2 regions of the Neorhizobium sp. AL 9.2.2 genome follow, and region 1 is predicted to be linked to the other one. Evidence: riboswitches for the same ligand, from Rfam matches in the RefSeq annotation. Region 1 holds a riboswitch; the other holds the start of a gene.
The links. Region 1 has a riboswitch for S-adenosylmethionine ahead of G6K99_RS01945 (O-succinylhomoserine sulfhydrylase). Riboswitches for the same ligand answer to the same signal wherever they lie in the genome.

Region 1 (8,130 bases):
ATCGGCAAAGACGGCATCCACTTGTCTCTCCTTCAGAGCTTCCAGCATGTCCTCGTAACTGTCGAACGGCTTTTGCGTGAGCTTCGGGAAGAACGCTCTTAGCATCGCCTCATGCGCCGTTCCCTTGACGACACCGACCGGACGATCGCTGAGGTCCGATACCGTGGTCGCAGCCAGTGTCGCCGCGTTGTTGCGGGCAAACCTTGCCGGGATACCGAGATAGGGCCTGGAAAACAGAAAGCGCTGCCGCAGCGACGGAGTTGCGGCGACCGCTGCCATCACGGCCTCCCCGCCCCCGTCTTCCAGGGTCTTTTCGAGATCCGCGAAGGGCATGGCCTGAATCTGGCACTTTGCCTCGATCTTCAGGACCGTGCAAATCTCGCGGGCGAGATCGATGTTGAAGCCTGACAGCCGGCCAGATTGATCTGCGAAATTGAAAGGGGGGAAATCGACAGTCGTCAGGATGCGCACGCGCAGGATTGTCGACAGATCCTGGCGCTCCACGCGTTCTCGTGCGTCAAACATCAGCGGAAGCTGGGTCGCCGGGGTAGAAGGCGGAGCGGTGGAGGCCGCAAGTGCCTGCGTTGCGGACAGAAGTCCGTATATCACCACCACCAAGAGCTGCATAAACTTGAAAACACCACTGCTTTTTAGGGATGTAATCAGGTATCGCATCTTTATGATCCGTGTGGGGCAATAGGGGTTCGTCTGCGGACGGTGTAGCAGCAACATGCGCTCAGAGGAACATGCTTCGCAGCCGACCTATCACGACGAAACGGGGGCGCCGCCGACCGACGAGATCGAGTCCGGGCAATTGCTCGACTTTCGTCCCGGCATCCAGGTCGAGCTGACAGCGCTTGCGGCCCTCGGTTTCTCGAAACCGTTGATCGCCAAGCTGGCTGGCCTCTCCAGGCAAAACGGGACGACGGTCGAGGCCGAGCTTCTGGCATGCGGCGACGTGAGGGAAGACGCCTATTACGGTGCCATCGCCCGTCTGCTGCGACTTCCCTTCGTCTCGTCGCTCGATCCCGCGCTTGTCGTTATCCTGCCCTCGACCGACGCCCAGCTGACACGCCCGACCATTGTGAGGATCGCCCATCGCAACAAGGCGCAGGAAATCGCCATCGTGCCGGAGGCGGCGCGACTTTCGCAGATTGCGGCAACGCTTGCGACCCTGCCGCTTGTGGGCCGCGATCTCGTCATCACCACGCCGAGCGCCATTCGCGAATCCGTCTGGAAAGCCGACGCAGCGCGCCGCATCCGCGAGACCACGAATACTCTGTTCGAGCAGAGACCCCTGCTGTCGGCCCGCGTTGTACTCGCAGGCCACCAGGGCTTTTACGGTGGGTCGTTTCTGACGACCCTTGCCTGTCTCCTGCTGATTGCACCGATCGATACGCTGCTTGCGCTGCATATCGTCCTGTCACTCACCTATTTTTCGACGCTCTGTCTGCGACTTTCGGCGATGATCCGGCAAACGTTGGTGGCACCTGAACGCGTGCCAGTCGCTCCACCGTTCGGGCCGCTGCCGCGTTACACTATTCTGGTCGCACTCTACCGCGAAGAGGACATGGCCGAGCAGTTGGTCGCAAGCCTCAAGCGGCTGGACTGGCCCGCATCTCTGCTCGACATCAAGTTCGTATGCGAAATCGACGACCGGCAAACGATCGAAGCCTTGAAGGTGCTTGAGCCTGGCCCCCAATTCGAGATCGTCGAAGTGCCGGCCTATGGTCCGCGGACGAAGCCAAAGGCTCTCACCTATGCGCTGAAAGGTGCGCGCGGCGAATTCACGGCAATCTACGACGCCGAGGACAGGCCGCACCCGCTACAACTCCGCGAGGCGTACCGGCGGTTTCGCGCGGCACCATCCGAACTTGCCTGCCTGCAGGCACCACTGATCATCACCAACGCCCGGGAAAGCTGGTTGAGCGCGTTGTTTTCGCTCGAATATGCAGCGCTGTTTCGCGGCCTTTTGCCGATGCTCGGGAGAATGAACATGCCGCTTCCACTCGGCGGCACGTCCAACCATTTCCGCACCAGCGCGCTGATCGCAGCCGGCGGATGGGATCCGTACAACGTGACGGAAGACGCCGATCTTGGCATGCGGCTCTACCGGCTCGGCTTTACCGCCGACGTGATGCGGCACCAGACGCTGGAGGACGCGCCTTTATCGATCAAGGTGTGGACGTCGCAGAGAAGCCGCTGGTTCAAGGGCTGGCTGCAAACCTGGCTGGTGCTGATGCGCGACCCGGCGCGGCTGATCGGCGAAATCGGCATCAAGCCTTTCTGCGTGATCCAATTGCTGGTGGGCGGCATGCTTTTGTCATCGCTGCTGCATCCGCTGATCCTCGTCTTTCTCGGCGTCGGCTTCTCAGCAATGCTGCGGGCGCCGATCGACACGCTGCCGCTTGAGGTCGTCGGCCTGTTCGCGATCGACTTCACCAACATTCTCGGCAGCTATCTCATCTTCCTCGGCCTCGGCATCGGATCGATGACCGACCACGAGAAGCGCCTCGTCGGACGCCGCTGGGTTGCCGTGCCGCTCTACTGGATGATGACATCCTTCGCCGCCTGGAAGGCGCTACGGGAACTCAGGACAAAGCCCTTCCACTGGAGCAAGACACCCCACATGCCGCGCCGGAAGGAGAGCTGATCGGGAGAGGGGATTGGAGCGGGTGAAGGGAATCGAACCCTCGTATTCAGCTTGGGAAGCTGCTGCTCTACCATTGAGCTACACCCGCGTCGAGGGAAGGTTTCCAACAATGGGCCGTGTCTGTCAAGGTCGCCGGGGTGGAAGCGTCCGGGGGCGCTTTTAGCTGCGGAAATGCTTGGAGAGTTTGAGGCCCTGCGCCTGATAGTTCGAGCCGAGGCCGGAGCCGTAGAGGCCCTGGGGTTCTTCCAGCATGTGTTCGTAGACGAGGCGACCGACGATCTGGCCGTCTTCGAGGATGAACGGGACCTCGTGGCTGCGCACCTCGAGGACGGCGCGGCTGCCGCGGCCGCCGGCGGCCTCGTGGCCGAAGCCGGGGTCGAAGAAGCCGGCGTAATGGACGCGGAATTCGCCGACCAGCGGGTCAAACGGTGTCATTTCGGCCGCGTAGAGCGGTGGCACATGGACGGCCTCGCGCGAGACGAGGATATAGAATTCATCCGGATCGAGGATCAGTTCGTTGCGGCCGCGGCTGTGGATCGGCTCCCAGAAATCGAACAGATCGTGCTGAGCCTTTTTGTCGACATCGACGACGGCCGTGTGGTGCTTGCCGCGGTAGCCGATCAGGCCATCGTTGTCGCCGGCAAGGTCGATCGATAGCGCTATGCCGCCGCCGGAAATGTTCGGCTGCGCGGCGGCGACCAGCGTTTCGGCTCCATGCAGCGCCAACAGCTCCGGCTCCTGCAGAAGGGCGTTGCCGACGCGGAAGCGGATCTGCGACAGGCGCGAGCCTTGGCGCACGACGATCGGAAATGTGCGCGGGGAAATTTCGAGATAGAGCGGACCGCGATAGCCTGAAGGGATCTTGTCGAACTCCTGGGCGCGATCGGTGATGACGCGGGTAAAGATATCGAGGCGGCCGGTGGAGCTTTTCGGATTGGCCGAAGCCGACATCTCGGCCGGCAGATCGAGGCTTTCCATCAGCGGCACGATATAGACGCAGCCGGTTTCGAGGACGGCGCTTTCGGAGAGATCGATGACGTGCAGGCTGAGGCGCTCGAGCTTGTCGGACACGAGGCTCATCGGCCCCGGCATGAACGAGGCGCGCACGCGAAACGCCTTCTGCCCCAAGCGCAGATCAAGGCTCGCCGGCTGGATCTGGTCCTGATCAAGCGCCCTCTCGGACTTCAGCCGTCCTTGTTCGAAGAGCGCCGCAATTGCGCGGTCCGCCAGAATTCCCGTTTCGCGAGCCATCATGTCTCTTTCAGATTTTGGGGGCGACAAAACCAAATGCGGACCATTGACGCAAGCGGAAGCGAGGCGTAAGGCAGCTTTATCCCGTGGTGATTTGGCCGGTCGGCTTGCAGCCACGTTAAACAAGTGGCTAAAAAGACCGGGTTGAAAACCGGTCTGCGATTGCGGCCGGTTTTTTTGTATCACGAAGGTGATGAACACATGAGCAAATCCCCGAACAAGAACTGGCGCCCGGCCACCACGCTCGTCCATGGCGGCACGCTGCGCTCGCAATATGGCGAGATGTCGGAAGCCATCTACCTGACGCAGGGCTTCGCCTACGACAGTTCAGAAGCCGCCGAGGCCCGTTTCAAGGGCGAGGCCGACGGCTATATCTATGCCCGCTACGGCAGCCCCACCAACGACATGTTCGAAAAGCGCATGTGTGCGCTGGAGGGTGCAGAAGAAGCCCGCGCCACCGCCTCCGGCATGGCCGCCATCACGGCAGCGCTCATGTGCCAGCTTCGCGCCGGCGACCATATCGTGGCCGCCCGGGCCCTGTTCGGTTCCTGCCGCTGGGTTGTCGAAACGCTCGCCCCGCGCTACGGCATCGAATGCACGCTGGTGGACGGTCGCGACCTTGCCAACTGGGAAGCGGCGATCAAGCCCAACACCAAGGTGTTTTTCCTGGAAAGCCCGACAAACCCGACGCTGGAAGTGATCGACATTGCCGGCGTTGCCAAGCTTGCCAATCAGGTCGGCGCCCGTCTGGTGGTCGACAATGTGTTTGCAACGCCGCTCTTCCAGCGGCCGTTGGAACTCGGCGCCCATGTGGTCGTCTATTCCGCCACCAAGCATATCGACGGCCAGGGCCGCAGCCTTGCCGGCGTCATCCTTTCGGACCGCGAATGGGTTCTGGAGCACCTGCAGGACTATTATCGCCATACCGGTCCGGCAATGTCGCCGTTCACGGCATGGACACTGATCAAGGGGCTGGAAACGCTGCCGATCCGTGTTGCCCAGCAGACGTCGAATGCGGCAAAGATCGCCGATTTCCTGGCCGAGCATAGCAAGGTCGCGAAAGTGATCTATCCGGGTCGCAAGGATCATCCGCAGGCCGATATCATCGCCAAGCAGATGACGGGCGGATCGACGCTGGTCTGTTTCGAGCTGAAGGGTGGCAAGGAAGCGGCCTTCAAGCTGCAGAACGCCATGGAGGTGGTCACCATCTCCAACAATCTCGGCGATACCCGCTCGATCATCACACATCCGGCAACGACGACGCACAAGAACCTCACCGACGAAGCCCGTACGGAACTGGGAATTTCGCCCGGCACCGTGCGCTTTTCGGCCGGCATCGAGGATGCGGACGACCTGCTGGAAGATTTCGCGCAGGCGCTGAAGCAGATCTGATCGACTTTACGCCGAACGATGGGTAGACCCGGAACGCTCCGGGTTTACCATATCAGTTATCCCTATCATCAAGAACGCGACATTGCCTCAGATGCAAGCCGCGAGAATTCTTGACCTTTCTCCCCCACTGTACGATATCGGCACGATGAGCAATCTTGAGGTGCCAATGTACCGCGCCCGCACCAGAGACATAGACGTCGCCGTCGAGCCCTATTATCTCGAGGAGCAGTCGAGCCCCGAGGACAGTCGTTATGTCTGGGGATACCGGATCGTGATCGAGAACAAGTCCTCGATCAGCGTCACGCTCGTGCATCGCTACTGGAACATCACGGACGAAAACGGGATCGTCGACGAGGTCGACGGACCAGGCGTCGTTGGCGACCAGCCGCGACTGGAGCCGGGCGACAGCTACGAGTATTCGTCCGGGTGCCCGCTCGACACGCCATCCGGCGTCATGTTCGGCACCTACGATATGAAGACGGACGAAGGCGAGACTTTCAAAGTCGACATTCCCGCCTTCTCGCTGGATTCACCAGGCGTCGTGCGCGTTCTGAACTGACCCGCAAGGCGGATCAGGCGCTTTCGAATTCTTCCGTCACGAACTTGTAGGTGGTCGAGCAGAACTCGCAGGTTACCGCGATTTCTCCATCTTCCACACTCGCGTGGATTTCTTCCGCAGAGAACCCGTCCAGCACGCCCTTGATCTTGTCGCGCGAGCAGCTGCAGCGGTCGAACACCGTCTGCGGATCATAGACCCGCACGCCGCGCTCGTGGAACAGCCGGAACAGCAGCCGTTCGATCGCCACCTGCGGATCGGTCAGCTCGTCCGTATCGATGGTACCTACCAGCGTGCTCGCCTCTAACCAGGCATCGTCCTCGACTTCGACGGCATCGCGTTCGTCACCGTCGCCGCCATGCAGGTCGGGCTGGCGCATGCGCTCAGGCGCTTGCGGAAGGAACTGGGCGACAAGTCCGCCGGCGCGCCAGTTGTGGCGCGGGTTGCCGTCCTCGTCGCGGTCGATGAGTTCGGCGACGGCGAGGCGAACCCGGGTCGGGATCTGTTCGGACTGGCGGAAGTAGACGCCGGCCATTTCTTCAAGCGACGAGCCGTCCATCGGAACGATGCCCTGATAGGGCTGCATGCCGCGGCCCTGATCAATCGTCAGCGCAAGAAAGCCATGGCCGAGCAGTTCGGCAGGCGAGATCTTGCCGTTCTCGACGGCTTCGGCCAGTGCATCCTCGTCGTAGCGGGCATAGGCGCGCAGTGCATCCGGCGTGGAGAAATCGGCAACAAGCAGGTCGACCGGGCCGTCACCCTTGGTCTGCATGGTGAACTTGCCTTCGAATTTCAGCGAAGTGCCCAGCAGTGCAGTGAGCACGACGGCTTCCGCCAGCAGCCGCGCGACCGGTGCCGGATAATCGTGCCGTCCGAGGATCGCGTTGAGGAGTGGCCCGAGCTGGACTGCACGGCCACGCACATCAAGGCCATCCACCTGGAAGGGCACGACGCGGTCGTCGCCGGCAAAATCGAGTTCGTTCAGTTCAACAGTCGCTTCCGCCATGAGTTAACTCCTTCGCGCCGGCGCTCTCAGTTCCTCGAACGCTTTTACACAAGCGCCAGCCGCAGCGGAACCGCCGGCCGGGGATTTGAGAACGTTGACGATATCGTGTTGAAGCGCCGCACTCGTTCGGCGGCGCGCTTTGAAAGCCGTCAGATGGTGGCGGCTCTCATCGAATTCAAGTCGGAAGCGCTTTTGATCCTCAGACGATGCCGAAGCACCAGGCAAGGATCGACTTCTGCGCGTGAAGACGGTTTTCCGCCTCGTCGAACACCACCGACTGTGGTCCGTCGATGACCTCGTCGGTGACTTCCTCGCCGCGATGCGCCGGCAGGCAGTGCATGAAGAGCGCGTCCTTGTTTGCCTTATCCATCAGCGCCTTGTTGACCTGATAGGGCTGGAAGATGTTGTGGCCGCGCGCCTTGTGCTCCTGGTTCATCGAGATCCACGTATCGGTGACGACGACATCGGCGCCGGTGACCGCCCGTTCGGCGTCGTGGCAGAGCATGATCTCGCCGCCGTTGTTGCGCGCCCAGTTCAGGAACTTGTCATGCGGCTCGGAGCCCATTGGCACGGCCATGTTCATCTTGTAGCCGAACCGCGCCGAGCCTTCGACGAGCGAGTGCAGCACGTTGTTGCCGTCACCCGTCCAGGCGATGGTCTTGCCTTTGACAGGACCGCGATGCTCCTCGAAGGTCATCAGGTCGGCCATGATCTGGCAGGGATGGGTATCGTCGGTCAGCGCGTTGATAACAGGCACGGTGGCGTGCTCGGCCATTTCCCGCATGCGGTTGTGATCGGTGGTGCGGATCATGATCGCATCGACATAGCGCGACAGGACACGTGCCGTATCGCCGATCGTCTCGGCGCGGCCGAGCTGCATTTCCGTGCCGGACAGGAAGAGCGTCTCGCCGCCGAGCTGGCGCATGCCGACATCGAAAGAGACGCGGGTGCGGGTGGACGGCTTTTCGAAGATCATCGCCAGCATCTTGCCGGCGAGTGGCTGATCGCCCTTGCCGGCCTTGAAGGCCCGCTTGCGGCTCTTCGCGTCGTCAAGAATGGTGCGGAGGTCCTCCGGCGAAACCGCCGAAAGATCCAGGAAATGCTTTGGTGATGCCATGCTATCGTCCCCTATCGAGGGGAACCGTCACCGGCACCCCTCATCGCGCTCAGGCTGTTTTCTTAAGTTCTGCCTTGGTCAGCTTTTCGGCTGCCCGTTCGATCCGTGCGAGCCCCTCGCGGGCTTCCTCGGCCGTGATCGTCAACGGCGGCAGA
Region 2 (8,130 bases), on a different contig from region 1:
CGATACGTTCCGGATGGGCGTGACGACGGATGTGCTGAACCGGCTGTTTTCCAACGACGTCACGCCAATCCGTATCGCCCGCGATTTCGGCTTGGGCGTCGTGGAGCGGCTTCCGAAGATCAAGGATTTCTTCATCGGCCAGGCCGCCGGAACGACGGTCAAGGATAACCCGAAACTGCTGAGCGGCCGATCAATCTGAAGGCTGCTCACGGCTCGATCTGAAGGCTAGTCCTCGAGCTTGCGGGCTTCCGACATGAGCATGATCGGGATCCCGTCGCGGATCGGATAGGCAAGCCGCGCGCCTTGCGACACGAGCTCGTTGTTTTCGCGATCGAGCGACAGCCTGCCCTTGGTCATCGGGCAGACGAGAAGATCGAGCAGTTTCGGGTCCACCTTGCTGAGTTTTTCGTCCATGACCGGTCTTTGCCTTACTGCAGCACGTTCGCAGTCCCGGATCCCTGCGCAAGCAGGATCTCGGTGATTGCGATCAACGTATCAGCCCGGCTCTTCAGATCCGGTGCCTCCAGAAGCGCCTGCTTCTCGGCAGGGCCGAAGGGCGACATCATCGACAGCGAATTCACCAGCGTCCGGTTTCCGGCCCGCTCGATGCTTTCCCAGTCCGCCTCCAGCTTGTTGGCGTCGAGATAGGCCTTGAAGACCCGCAGCAGTTCCGGCCGGTTGACGGCTTTTTCGTCATCCTCGTCGGTCAGATCGGACAGGAACGGCGCGTGTCTGAATTTGCGGAACGGATGGCCGCCACCGATCTCATCGAGCAGCCTGAAGCGGCAGATCCCGCTGAGCGAAATGATGTAGCGGCCATCGCCGGTTTCGGCAAAGGACGTGATCCGGCCGGCGCAACCGATCGACGACAGCGCCGAGCGCCCGCCGCCGAGCGGCTCGTCCGGTTCCATCAATGATGGCTGCACGATACCGATCAACCTGTCGCCCGCAAGCGCTGCATCGAACAGGGACAGATAACGCGGCTCGAAGATATTGAGAGGAAGCTGGCCTCCCGGCAGGAGCAAAGCCCCAGTCAGCGGAAAGACCGGGATCGTTTCCGGAAGATCCTCCCGCTTCAGATAGCGCGCGTTTCCCACATGCATTGGTCCGATACCTCCCAGACCACATTCACCGGACAAAAATGTCTGTCCGAATCTGGCCGTTGTCCAAACCTGGCCGTTCAGCCAAACCTATAAAACTAATGTGGGGCATCGTCGCCGGAACGCAAGGCTGCGATCCGGCTTAGCGATCAATCGGCAACACAATCAGGAGAACAGGATCGACGAAAGGCGGCGGCGCCCGGAAATCGTAGCTGGATCTTTCGGCCCCCAGACCTCGAAGAATTGCAGCAGCTGGCGGCGCGCGCCATCGTCGTCGAAGGTGCGGTCCTTGCGCATGATGGTCAGCAGGTGATCGGCCGCCTTTTCGCGTTCGCCCTGGACGTTGAGGATCTTGGCGAGGCTCACGCGGGCCTCGTGATCGTCGGGGTTGGCGGCAAGCTGCTGCTCGAGTGCGATAGGGTCACCCAGCTTGCGGGCTTCCTCGATTTGCTCCAGCTTCTTGGCGACCGCCTGTATTGCGGGATCGGCAGCCATCTCTTCGGGCAGGGAGGCGAGCATCTCGCCGGCGCGGGCCGTTTCGCCCATGCCGATCAGGCACTGCATCATGCCGGCCGCAGCCTTGGGGTTTTCCGGGTCGGCCTGCAGCACGGCGCCGTAGAGCTGTGCGGCACCCTGGATATCGTCCTGTCCGAGCAGGGTTTCCGCATCGCCGAGCACCGCCTCGATCTCGGCCGCCTGGTCCATGCCCTCTGGACCTGCGACCTTTTCGATGAACTCGCGGATCTGGCTTTCCGGAATGGCACCCATGAACCCGTCGACCGGACGGCCATCGGCAAAGGCGATCACGGCCGGGATCGACTGGATCCCGAGCTGTCCCGCGATCGAGGGATGGTCGTCAATGTTCATCTTGACGAGCCTGACGCGACCCTGGGCTTCGTTGACGACCTTTTCGATGACGGGCGTCAGCTGCTTGCACGGACCGCACCAGGGCGCCCAGAAATCGACGAGAACCGGCTGGCTGCGCGATGCCTCGATCACGTCCTTGCCGAAGCCTGCGGTTGTCGTGTCCGAGATATAGCTACCGGCAGCAGCAGGGGCAGAGGAAGCCGCGGGCGCTGGGGCCGCTGCAGGCGTCGAACCGAAGTTCACCGTCGCGTTTTGGCCGCCGTAGTTACCGGCGCCATAGGAGCCACCATAAGGATTGTTCGTGCCGCTCATGAAAGTGTTCTCCCGGAAAAAGTCCAATCGGCACACGGCCGATGCGCATTATGTCTTACTCTGAATTGCAAAGATCGTATGTCAGCCCGTCACTTTCAAGACAAGCGGCGTATGGCCCGTCGCCTCCAGAAAGCGGATAAGATCGTCGCGACCGATCGACGTCGTCGCATCGTTTGAGAGTGGATGGCCATTGATCACCTCTTCGCGCATGAGGTCTTCGTCGAGCACGAACGTGACGTTGTTATCCGTGTCGTTCAGCGCGCCGAACACGGTGACGGAGCCCGGCACGACGCCGAGAAATTCCAGCATCTTTTCAGGATTGCCGAACGAGACGCGACTGGACGCACCGATCACCTTGTGGACGGTCTTTAGATCGACGCTGGCGTTTTCTTCGACCGTGATGACGAAGAACTGGTCCTTCTTGTCTTTGACGAACAGGTTCTTGGTATGCCCGCCCGGGACCTCGTCACGCAGACTGGCTGATTCCGATACCGTAAACACCGGTGCATGCGCTTTCGTCTTGTGGGCAATATCGAGGCTATCGAGAAAGGCGAACAGGTCTTCTGCAGTTTTTGGCATGATCGATCTTGGCTGCTCTTGAGGTGTTGGCCCCGGCCGGCGGGGTAAGGATGGCGGACTATAGACAGATTGTTCCGACCGGCCAAGATGCACGCCTGGGCGCAAACCCTTGTTTCGCAGGGACTTTCAAAGCGCCTGAAAAATTCTTCATCGAGATCGTCATTTCCCTGTTGCATTTAAAAAAAGTCTGGGCCATATACCGCCCGTCGCCGGCAACGAGCGGCACCGACGATCCAGACTACCACCGGGTCGACGGTTTATGAGCGGGTGTAGCTCAGTGGTAGAGCACAACCTTGCCAAGGTTGGGGTCGAGGGTTCGAATCCCTTCGCCCGCTCCAAATTCTCCCTTCAGACGAAAAAACGAATAACGGTATTGGTACCCAGTAGGGTACCTCGTCTATTATCGTCATTCGCTGGCTGCCTGCATCCTCGCAGCCAGACTGAGGCCGCCTTTCGGCAGCCTCAGCCCTCATCGCCTCAGCTCTTCGAAAACACGTAGTCGGTTTCCTGGCGCAGGGTTTCGCCCGGGCGAAGCACTGCATTGGGGAAAGTCTCGTGGTTGATTGCATCGGGCCAGACCTGGGTTTCCAGGCAGAAGCCGGCGTAAGGCGCGTAGGGACGGCCTTCCATGCCGGGCACCGGCAAGGCGAGCTTGAAGCCCGCGTAGAACTGGATCCCCGGCTCCGTGGTGCGCACTTCGAGCTGCACGCCGGAATACAGGCTGCGGGCAAGCGCGACCGAGCGCTTGGCAGTCCTCTCCTCCGAGAGGCAGTAGTTATGATCGAACTTCACCTGTTCGCCATCGGCGCCGGTGCGCTGGATCGGACCCATCTCGCTCAGGTCGAACGTGGTGCCAGCAAGCGGCATCAGGACGCCGGTCGGCACCATCCTTTCATCCACCGCCGTCAACTCAGCCGCGGCGATCATCATGTCGTGGCCGAAAATGTCGGGACGACCGTCGAGATTGAAATAGGAGTGCTGGCAGACGTTGGCGGGCGTCGGCTGGTCGGTCACCGTGTCGTAGATCACCGAAAGCACCCCGTCTTCCATCAGCTGGTAGGTCGCAGTGACGGTGCAGTTGCCGGGATATCCGGCGCGTCCGTCCGGGTCGGTGATCTGCAGCACGACTCGGTCTTCCGCGTGATCGACGATCGACCAAATGCGCCGGGCGATACCGTCGGATCCGCCGTGCAGATGGGTTACGCCGTCTTCGTTGAGTTCCAGCTGGTATTCTGTGCCGTCGATTGAGAAGCGGCCATCGCCGATGCGATTGGCACAGCGACCAGGCGTGGCGCCGAAATAGGGCGAGTAGGCCTCATAGTCTGCGAAATTGTCGAACCCCAGCACCAGAGGCGGCTCGTGGCCGGCAAGCCGCAGATCCTGGATAACCGAACCCCAGGTGAGAACCTGGGCTGTCAGCCCGCCGCCCGACAGCGTGATCCGGTGCACCGCCTCGCCGCTCTTCGTCGTGCCGAAAATCTCGAATTCATGACCCGTCATAACCCATCTCCCGAATGTTTGCGGCAAACTGCGTGATTTCGGTCAAAGCTGCAACGAGGCCAGCCGAAAAATCCGTCAGGCTCTCATCCAGCAAGGATGACGGGGCAGAAACCGGTCTCGATCACTCGGTGCCGATTTTTTCGAGGTCGTAAGGCGTCGTCTGGTAGATCTCGTTAATCCAGTTTCCAAACAGCAGATGCGCATGACCGCGCCAGCGGTTGAGCGGAGCCAGCGTATCGTCGTTGTGCGGAAAATAGTCGTGCGGCATCTTGATCGGTATGCCGGCATCGACATCGCGGAAATACTCGTCGGCGAGCGAGGTGGAATCGTATTCCACGTGATTGAACATGAACAACCGCCGGCCGGCCCGCTCATGCACGAGGCAGAGGCCCATTTCGTCCGATTCCATCAGGATCTCGAGATCGTTGCCGGCCTTTTCAACATCCTCCCGACGAACTTCCGTCCAGCGCGACACCGGAACCTGGAAATCGTCGGAGAAACCGTTGAGATAGACCGACGCCGGCGACAGGTTGCGGTGGCGATAGACCCCGAATGCCTTTTCCTTCAGCCCGTGCTTTGGAACGCCGTGGAAATGATAGATGGCGGCCATCGCCCCCCAGCAGACATTCATGGTGGAATGCACGTTGGTGGTGGTCCAGTCGAAGATTTCCTTCATCTCCTGCCAGTATGTGACGTCCTCGTAGGGCAGGGTTTCCACCGGCGCGCCGGTGATGATGAAACCATCGAACTTGCGGCGCTTCACCTCTTCCCACGTCTCGTAGAACGACAGGAGATGATCTTCCGATGTGTTCTTGGCCTTGTGGCCGCCGATGCGAACCAGCGAGAACTCGACCTGCAGCGGCGAAGCGCCGACAAGGCGCGCCATCTGCACTTCGGTCTTGATCTTGTTGGGCATGAGGTTGAGAAGCCCGATCTGCAGTGGCCGGATGTCCTGCCTGACCGCCATCGTTTCGGTCATCACGCGCACGCCCTCGGAAACGAGCGTATTGAAGGCAGGCAGCGTATCGGGGATCTTGATCGGCATCTCTTCAACCCAAAAACAAAAAGCCGGCACGAAGAATCGCAGCCGGCCCGTGGGAAGTTTTTGAAACTCTTCTCGCGGCCCTTTAGCGACTTTTTTTACGTGGCTGCAAGCCGGCCGGCCAAATCACCACGGAATTTCGACTTTTCAAATAATCCTTGCCACGCCCGCCGTCAATGGGAGCAAAAATGACCGCTTTCGCACGAACAGTGCGACACGCGCCTTTCCCTTGCCAGCCGCTTTAGGATATGGGCATGGGCAATGGCCAACTCGACCTTCACGATCCTGCTCGGCGGTGACCTCACCGTAACAGACCGACTGCAAAAGGCAGTTGCCGCAAGCCGCTTCATCGCGGCCGACAGCGGCATGCGGCATGCGCAGGCGCTGGGTGTGATGCCGGAGCTCTGGGTGGGCGATTTCGATTCCTCCGACGCAGACCTGATCGAGCGCTATCCCGATGTCGAGCGCCGGACCTATCCGCCGGAAAAGAACGAGACGGACGGCGAGATTGCGACGGCTGAAGCGATCGAACGCGGCGCGACGCGGCTGATCCTGATCGGCGCGCTGGGCGGAGAACGCTCCGACCACGCGCTCCAGCATTTTTTGCATGCGATGAGCCTTGCCGAACGCGGCCATGACGTTTTCCTGACATCCGGCGAGGAAGAGGCTGTGCCCTTTCTCACCGGCACGATGACGCTCGACCTGCCCAAGGGCGCGTTGTTTTCCGTTATCGGTTTCACAGCCCTCGCAGGCCTCGACATTCACGGCGCGCGCTATCCTCTCAAGGATTACGCGCTGCCCTTCGGTTCCTCCCGCACCGTGTCCAACGTTGCAGAAGGGCCGGTCCAATTCCATTTACGTGACGGCAAGGCGATGATCCTTGCCCGCCCAAACGATTTTTCCGGAGCATAGACGCCGCATGGCACCGCCTATTCTGAAACTCGACGATATCGTTCTAACCTTCGGCGGCACGCCGCTTCTCAACGGAGCTGCCCTGCAGGTGGAGCCGGGAGACCGGATTTCTCTCGTCGGCCGCAACGGGTCGGGCAAATCGACGCTGATGAAGATCGCCGCCGGCATGGTGGAAGCACAGTCCGGCGAGGTTTTCCGGCACCCCAATGCGACGATCCGCTATCTCGAACAGGCGCCGGATTTTGCTGGATTCAAAACCGTGCAGGCCTATGCGGAAGCGGGGCTTGGACCGGGCGACGACCCCTACCGCGTCACCTATCTGCTGGAGCATCTGGGCCTGACAGGCGAGGAAGACCCGGTCAGGCTTTCCGGTGGCGAGGCGCGACGTGCAGCACTTGTCCGCGTCATGGCACCGGAACCTGATATCCTGATGCTGGATGAGCCGACCAACCATCTCGATCTGCCGACCATCGAATGGCTGGAAGACGAGCTGCGCAAGACCCGTAGCGCACTGGTCGTCATCAGCCATGACCGTCGCTTTCTCGAAAAGGTGTCGAACGCTACAGTCTGGCTCGACCGCGGCACCTCCCGCCGCCTGTCGCGCGGTTTCGGCCATTTCGAAGCCTGGCGCGATCAGGTTCTCGAAGAGGAAGAGATCGAGCAGCACAAGCTCGGCAAGGCGATTGAGCGTGAAGAACACTGGATGCGCTACGGCGTGACCGCAAGGCGCAAGCGCAACATGCGCCGCGTCGGCGAGCTGCAGTCCATGCGTGCCGACTACCGCGGCCACAAGGGGCCGCAGGGTTCCGTTCAGGCCTCCGTCGCCGAAGGTCGCGAGTCCGGCAAGCTGGTGGTGGAAGCGGAAAACATCACCAAGACCTATGACAAGCCGATCGTCGCGCCATTCTCGATCCGCATCCATCGCGGCGACCGGATCGGCCTGGTCGGCCCGAATGGTGCTGGCAAGACGACGCTGCTGAAGATGCTGACGGGCCAGCTCGCCCCCGACGGCGGCTGGATCAAGCTCGGCACCAATCTCGAGATTGCCACGCTCGACCAGAAGCGCGAGGACCTCGATCCCGCCGACACGCTGTCCCATTACTTGACAGACGGCCGCGGCGAAACGCTGCTGGTCAACGGCGAACAGCGGCATGTGGCGGGCTACATGAAAGACTTCCTGTTCCAGCCGGAACAGATCCGCACGCCGATCAAGAACCTCTCCGGCGGAGAGCGCGCAAGGCTGATGCTGGCCCGCATGCTGGCAAAACCATCGAACCTTTTGATCCTCGACGAACCGACCAACGACCTCGACATCGAGACGCTGGACCTCTTGCAGGAAATCGTTGCGGGATATGCCGGCACCGTCATTCTCGTCAGCCATGACCGCGACTTTCTCGACCGCACCGTGACCTCGACGATCGCTCCGGTAGACCCGGATGCGCCGGATGGACGCTGGATCGAATATGCAGGCGGCTATACCGACATGCTGCAGCAGCGCAAAGGCATGGCCGACGAAAAGCGCCGCGCCGATAAGGCGGAAAAGGCAAAGACCGAAGGCAGTGCGCCCGGTGTCACTAAGGCAAAGGGCAAGCTTTCGTTCAAGCAGAAATTCGCGCTCGAAAACCTTCCCAAGGAAATGGCGAAGGCACAGGACGACATCGCCACGTCCGAACGCAAGATGGCCGATCCCAAACTCTTTGCCAAAGACCCGTCGGCATTTTCAAAGCTCGCCGCAGAAACGGCAAAACTGCGCGATCGCGTCGCCAAAATGGAAGAAGAATGGCTGGAACTCGAGATGCTCAGAGAACAGATTGAAGG

Region 2: it holds a riboswitch for S-adenosylmethionine, as region 1 does, so the genes downstream of both, metA (homoserine O-succinyltransferase) here and G6K99_RS01945 (O-succinylhomoserine sulfhydrylase) in region 1, are expected to answer to the same signal.

The regions. Positions count from the first base shown of each region.
Region 1 is NZ_JAALXU010000001.1:376,789-384,918, reverse strand. It holds gene G6K99_RS01965 (transporter substrate-binding domain-containing protein) at 1-627, opposite strand, end outside; gene G6K99_RS01960 (glycosyltransferase family 2 protein) at 731-2,653, shown strand; tRNA gene G6K99_RS01955 (tRNA-Gly) at 2,668-2,741, opposite strand; gene G6K99_RS01950 (2'-deoxycytidine 5'-triphosphate deaminase) at 2,813-3,907, opposite strand; SAM riboswitch at 3,981-4,059, shown strand; gene G6K99_RS01945 (O-succinylhomoserine sulfhydrylase) at 4,106-5,296, shown strand; gene apaG (Co2+/Mg2+ efflux protein ApaG) at 5,463-5,855, shown strand; gene G6K99_RS01935 (Hsp33 family molecular chaperone) at 5,869-6,858, opposite strand; gene argF (ornithine carbamoyltransferase) at 7,058-7,975, opposite strand; gene G6K99_RS01925 (aspartate aminotransferase family protein) at 8,025-8,130, opposite strand, start outside.
Region 2 is NZ_JAALXU010000007.1:311,462-319,591, forward strand. It holds gene G6K99_RS16430 (ubiquinone biosynthesis hydroxylase) at 1-199, shown strand, start outside; gene G6K99_RS16435 (Trm112 family protein) at 226-414, opposite strand; gene G6K99_RS16440 (LON peptidase substrate-binding domain-containing protein) at 429-1,103, opposite strand; gene trxA (thioredoxin) at 1,266-2,279, opposite strand; gene G6K99_RS16450 (prolyl-tRNA synthetase associated domain-containing protein) at 2,361-2,858, opposite strand; gene G6K99_RS16455 (hypothetical protein) at 2,909-3,121, shown strand; tRNA gene G6K99_RS16460 (tRNA-Gly) at 3,122-3,196, shown strand; gene G6K99_RS16465 (aldose epimerase family protein) at 3,336-4,358, opposite strand; gene metA (homoserine O-succinyltransferase) at 4,480-5,403, opposite strand; SAM riboswitch at 5,466-5,543, opposite strand; gene G6K99_RS16475 (thiamine diphosphokinase) at 5,662-6,312, shown strand; gene G6K99_RS16480 (ABC-F family ATP-binding cassette domain-containing protein) at 6,320-8,130, shown strand, end outside.